2 regions of the Micromonospora chokoriensis genome follow, and region 2 is predicted to be linked to the other one. Evidence: predicted binding sites of a transcription regulator. Region 2 holds the regulator's gene; the other holds the start of a gene.
The links. Region 2 encodes HspR, which represses chaperone genes until heat shock. Its sites were predicted from a motif close to TTGAGTNNNNNNNACTCAA; they were not measured.
Positions count from the first base shown of each region.

Region 1: the regulator HspR is predicted to act here: its motif matches at 1,449-1,467, upstream of lon (endopeptidase La).

Region 1 is NZ_LT607409.1:4,581,897-4,585,076, reverse strand. It holds gene lon (endopeptidase La) at 1-1,425, opposite strand, end outside; gene GA0070612_RS21115 (manganese catalase family protein) at 1,566-2,435, opposite strand; gene GA0070612_RS21110 (sensor histidine kinase) at 2,518-3,180, opposite strand, start outside.
Region 2 is NZ_LT607409.1:1,169,666-1,172,845, forward strand. It holds gene GA0070612_RS05490 (hypothetical protein) at 336-767, shown strand; gene GA0070612_RS05495 (hypothetical protein) at 1,376-1,558, opposite strand; gene GA0070612_RS05500 (heat shock protein transcriptional repressor HspR) at 1,696-2,136, opposite strand; gene dnaJ (molecular chaperone DnaJ) at 2,167-3,180, opposite strand, start outside.

The DNA of each region.
Region 1 (3,180 bases), 3.4 Mb from region 2:
CCGGTCCAGCAGCGGGCCGGGGATGGACTCCACCACGTTTGCGGTGGCCAGGAAGAGCACGTCGGACAGGTCGAGGTCGACCTCCAGGTAGTGGTCCCGGAACGTGTGGTTCTGCGCCGGGTCGAGCACCTCCAGCAGGGCGGCGGCGGGGTCACCGGCGTAGCCGGCGGCCAGCTTGTCCACCTCGTCGAGGAGCACGACGGGGTTCATCGAGCCGGCCTCGCGCAGCGCGCGGACGATCCGGCCGGGCAGTGCGCCCACGTAGGTGCGCCGGTGACCGCGGATCTCCGCCTCGTCGCGGACACCGCCGAGGGACACCCGGACGAAGGTGCGGCCGAGCGCCCGCGCCACGGACTCGCCGAGGCTGGTCTTGCCGACCCCGGGAGGGCCGGCGAGGGCGAGGACCGCGCCGGAGCCGCGTCCGCCGACCACGCCGAGGTTGCGCTCGGCCCGCCGGTTGCGCACGGCCAGGTACTCCAGGATGCGGTCCTTCACGTCGGCCAGGCCGGCGTGGTCGGCGTCGAGCACCGCCCGGGCCGCGGCCAGGTCGGTGTTGTCCTCGGTACGCGTGCCCCACGGCATTTCGAGCACGGTGTCGAGCCAGGTGCGGATCCAACCCGCCTCCGGGGAGGCGTCGCTGGCCCGCTCCAGCTTGCCGACCTCGCGCATGGCCGCCTCGCGGACCTTCTCCGGCAGGTCGGCGGACTCGACCCGGGAGCGGTAGTCGGCCGAACCGTCCGGCTCGTCCTCGCCCAGCTCCTTGCGGATCGCGGCGAGCTGCTGACGCAGCAGGAACTCGCGCTGGGACTTCTCCAGCCCCTCGCGGACGTCACTGTTGATCTGCTCGGTGACCTCCTGCTCGGCCAGGTAGTCCTTCACCCAGCCGACCAGCAGCTCCAGGCGGGCGGTCACGTCCGGCGCGGCGAGCAGCTCGGTCTTCTGCTCCAGGGTCAGCCAGGGCGCGTAGCCGGCCGAGTCGGCCAACTCGGAGAGGTCGGTCATCCGCTCCACCGCGTCGATGACCTGCCAGGCACCCCGCTGTTGCAGGACCGAGGTCACCAGGGCGCGGTACTCGCGGGCGAGTTCGCGGGCCCTGCCGGCGTACGCGGGCTCGTCGAGTTCGGACGCCTCGACCCAGAGTGCGGCGCCGGGGCCGGGGACGCCGGAGCCGATCCGGGCCCGGGACAGGCCACGGATGACGGCGGCGGGCTCACCCTCGGGCAGCCGGCCGACCTTCTCGATGGTGGCGATCACGCCGACCGGGCCGTACTCGCCGTCGATGCGGGGCACGGCGAGCAGCTTGCGGTCGCCGGTCGCGCGGGCGGCGTCGACGGCGGCCTGGGTGGACGGGTCGAGGGTCACCGGGATGACCATCCCGGGCAGCAGCACGGCGTCGGTCAGGGGAAGTACCGGAAGAGTTGCCATGGAACACCTGCCATCACGTTGACTTGAGCGTGCCTGGCTCAAGTAACGAAGCGTTCCCCTTGTTCCGGCTTGTGACCCAGGCCACTCCACCGCCGGCCCGCCGGGTCGCCCCGACCAGCGTGGCGACCCGACCTGACACCTCAGGTGAGCGTGCTCTCGACCGTGTTCGCGATCGAGCCGGTCACCCCCGGGATGGTGGCGTACAGCCGGGGATCTCCCGGGGGCAGCACCGGCTCCGGGGCGTTCGCACGCGGGTCGTCGTCGTACCGGAACTCGCCCTTGCCGTCCGGCGACGGTCCGGACGCCCAGCGGCTCTGCGCCGCGTCCGTGCCCGAGGAGAACCCGAGGTACGTGTAGCCGTACTCCTCGGTGAGGTCGCCGGAGTCCGGGAACGCCTCCGGCACCGGCATGTCCTCCAGCCCGTCCTCCTTGAGCTGTTCGATGGCGGCCAGCCACATGTTCTGGTGCATCGTGTCGCGGGCCAGCAGGAAGCGCAGCATCTGCTTGACGCCCGGGTCGTCGGTCATGTGGAACAACCGGGCGACCTGGAGCCGACCCTGCGCCTCCGCTGTCACGTTGAGCTGGAAGTCGGCCAGCAGGTTGCCGCTGGCGGTGACGTACGCGCCGTTCCACGGCACCCCGTTGGAATCAGCGGGCAAGGCTCCGGCCCCGGCGTGAATGAAGTGCGCCGGATTCGAGCCGGCGTAGATCGCCGCCCCGCCGGGATCCTCCGCGATCCCCTCCGACAGCGACAACGGCGCGCTGTCCAACAACCGGGTGATCATCGTGCAGATCATCTCGACGTGGCCCATCTCCTCGGTGCCGACGTCGAGCAGCAGATCCTTGTACCTGCCGGGCAGGCGGCAGTTCCACCCCTGGAAGAGGTACTGGTTGGCGACGGTCATCTCACCCCACTTGCCGCCCAGCACCTCCTGCAGGCGGCGGGCGAACGCGGCGTCCGGGCCGTCCGGTTTGGCCTCGAACTGCAGATCCTTGACGTGACTGAACATCTGACCCCCTCGGTACGGGAATTGGCAGTGCAGCCGTTCCCGTACCGGTGACCCGGCCGGGCCAACCCGTGTCCCGGCGGGGTCAGCGCACCGGAAGCAGCACCTCCAGCGCCGCGCCGCGCGGCTGCAACCGGTGCGCCCGTAGCGTTCCCCCATCCACTGCGACGAGCTGCCGGACGATCCACAGCCCCAACCCGGACATCCCGGGCGCCGGCACCGGGCGGCGCAGTGCGGCGAGCAGCGCGTCGTCGACGCGGCCCTCGTCGGTGACCAACATGCTCAGGCCGGGGCCGCGCACCGTGGCGTAGAGCCCGACCTGCCCCTGCGACGGCCCGTGCCGCAGCGCGTTCTCCACCAGGTTGACGAGCACCTGACGGGTCCTCCCGGCCGGCACCGGGCACGATCCGGCCGACCGGGTGGCCCGCACCCGCCGCCGGCCGACCGGCACCAGCGCGGCGGCCTCCCGCAGGATGCCCGCCAGCGCGACGGTCGGCTCCGGTGCGGGGGCCGGCGCCAGCGCGCCGGTGCCGGCCGTGGCGTCGCGCAGCAGGCTCTGCAGGTGGGCGGCCTGGTCGCGGGCCAGCGCGGTGATCGCCCGCCGGTCGGTTCCGCTCAGCTCGCGGTGCTCGTCGGCCAACGCGCGGGTCAGCGAGGTCAGGGTGCTGATCGGTGTACGGAACTCGTGGCACAACACCCGCAGCAGCAACTCCGGATCGGCCACCGGTGCTCGCAGGTCACCCGAAGT
Region 2 (3,180 bases):
AGAGAGCGACGCCTTCGTGGTCGAGCAATTGCGCGGTCCGCTCGACGGCGCGGTCGTTGTCCCAATCCACGGGACGGCCACCGGGAGGGGCGAAAAGCCATTCCAGCCCCGTGACGAACTGAGCCTCGGCACCTCACTGGAACTGTCGAACGTGGATTGCCATAGGAGCATCATCGATCGCTCTGTCGATGCGGGGGACCCGCCCATGCCAACGGTTGCGGAATTGCTCCCCACGGGGACTACCGCAGCACCCGGCGGCGGGTTACCGTTTCGCCCCAGCAGCCAGGTTCCGCAGGCAGCGTTGCCACCCGCGGGCCAGAGCGGAAGGTTGGCCGGTGAGCGTGCAGGAGTCGACGTTCCACGGCTTCGCGAACCCCGTCGATCCGAGCCCGGCGGAGTTGCGAGCTTGGGCGTACAAGCCCGATTCGGTGCCGTTGGCCTCGATGCCACCCGACTGGGACCTACTGGTATCCGGTGACCGACTGGTCCTGACGCTCTTCGAGTTAGCCATGGATCCGACCTGCCCGGCGCGTCGTTTCGCGTTGCACTGTCTCTACATCTACGCGGCCGACGGCATCCGGACGAACTTCCGCGCCCACCCCAAGCGCCGCTTCCGCAAACTCGTGGAACAGGCCGAGCGGGACGGCGACGAACTGATGAGGGTCTGGGCGCACAACGGCCGCGTGCTGTTGGCCCGGCCGGACCTCTTCGTCTATCGCGACTGGTGCGAAGGCGGCCTGGTCCGCGAGAACCGCCGCCTCGGCTGAGGCTCGGCTGCTCGTCAGCGGCGATGGTGCTGTCTGCGCCACTGTCGAGCTGATGTCGCAAACGATTCACGGGCTGCGGGGCCCTGAGCAACCGGGCTTCGCAACACCGTGGTGATGCCGTAAACGATTCAGCTCGAAAGGCTCGCTGCGGGATCTCCGCCTGCCATCGCGAGCGTCCCGGCCCGCGCCCCGCACGGGAACGGGCCGGGACCCCGCGCCGAGACCACCGGCGTCCCGGCCCGCACGTGAACGGGCCGGGACCCCCCGCCGAGACCACCGGCGTCCCGGCCCGCACGTGAACGGGCCGGGACCCCCCGCCGAGACCACCGGCGTCCCGGCCCGCACGTGAACGGGCCGGGACCCCCCGCCGAGACCACCGGCGTCCCGGCCCGCACGTGAACGGGCCGGGACCCCCCGCCGAGACCACCGGCGTCCCGGCCCGCACGTGAACGGGCCGGGACCCCCCGCCGAGACCACCGGCGTCCCGGCCCGCACGTGAACGTGAACGGGCCGGGACCCCCCGCCGAGACCACCGGCGTCCCGGCCCGCACGTGAACGTGAACGGGCCGGGACCCCCCGTGGGTCCCGGCCCGTACGTTGGTTGCCGATCAGTCCTGCTTCTGTTCCTTCTCAGGTCGACTCCGGTCGCCCGGTTCGGCGAACCTGCCGCCGACGACCCGGTCCCGGTAGGTCCCCTTGGTCACCCTGTCGAACTTCTCGCGGACGGTCTCGGCCAGCTCCTCCAACCGGTCTTCCGTCTGCTGGGCCACGTTCTTCGCCGGCTCCGCCATCGCTCCCCCTCGCCATGCCGGTAGGTCCGGATTAATCCGATTGGACCCGCATTGACAGGTTAACCGAAGCGACCCGGGCCGCGCCGGGAAATCCGGTACGGCCCGGGCCGAGGAGGCAGATCCGGGTGAGCGGCGGGTCAGCGACCGGGCGTGCGGCGGGGCCGCCACACCACCAGCGCGGTGGACGTGCGGTTGGTCGGCACGAGGTCACTGCCGGGGAAGCGGGCCAGGGACTCCAGTTCGGCAATCCGGCGGTACGCGGCGTCGAGCTCCGCCTCCAGCCGAGCCACCCGCTGCTGAGCCTGCTCCAGCAGTCGCTCCAGCCCGATGATGCGCTTCACGCCGGCCAGGTTGATCCCGTCATCCTGGCTGAGTCGCTGCACCTCGCGCAGCAGCACCACGTCACGGACGCTGTACCGGCGGCCCCCGCCGGCGGCCCGGCCCGGCTGCACCAGCCCGAGTCGGTCGTACTGGCGCAGGGTCTGCGGATGCATCCCCGCCATGCGAGCCGCAACAGAGATCATCAACACCTTGGCCTCGTAGGCAGGGTCACCCGAACCGAGGAACTCGCCCGACATCCCGCTCACCTCCGCGTCCATCCCCACGCACTAACTGACCCGACGCACCCGAGCGTCGAGATGTTCCCGGGCCGCCGGCGGGCTCTGCTCGGCGAACGCCTCCAGAGCGGCGCGCGCCTCGTCCGACAACCGGGCCGGAACGACCACGTCCAACGTGACCAGCAGGTCACCGGCCTGGCCGTCACGACGAACCACACCCTTGCCGCGGGCGCGCAACACGCGCCCGCTCGGCGTACCCGGTGGCACCCGCAGGGTCACCGCGCCGTCGAGCGTCGGCACCCGCAGGTCCGTGCCCAGCACGGCCTCCGCGAAGGTGACCGGCACGGACAACGTCAGGTCGTCGCCGGTACGCCCGAACAGCTCGTCCGGTCGAACCTTGACGTGCACGAAGAGGTCGCCGGCCGGGCCGCCGCGCTCGCCCGGCTCACCGCGCCCGGCCAACCGGATGCGCTGACCGTCGGCCACCCCGGCCGGGAACCGCACGTTCATGGTGCGGGTCTTGGTGACGCCCCCGGTGCCGTGGCACTCCGGGCACTTCTCCTCGACGACAGTGCCGACGCCCTGACAGTTGCGGCACGGCTCGGAGAAGCTGAACGCCCCCTGGTCCCGGGTGGTGACCCCGGCACCGTGGCAGACCGGGCAGGTACGCGGCTGGGTGCCCGGCTTCGCCCCGTTGCCGTGGCAGGTGTCGCAGACTCCCGGCGCGCGCAGTGTCAGGGGCAGCGTCACCCCGCGCACCGCGTCACCGAAGTCGAGCGCCACCTCGGTCTCCACGTCCCGGCCACGGGCCGGACCGCGCGGCGCGGCCTGACCACCGGCCTGACCACCGCTGAAGATCGAGCTGAACAGGTCCTGGAAGCCGGCGCCGCCGAACCGACGGTCGCCGCCGCCGGCACCGCCGAACATGTCGGAGACGTCGAACGGCATGCCGCCCGGCTGGCCCCCGCCCCGTGCGTTGCGGCGGAAGGCTCCCGAGCCGAACAGCGAGCGCATCTCGTCGTACTCACGTCGGCGACCCGTGTCCGACAGCACGTGGTGTGCCTC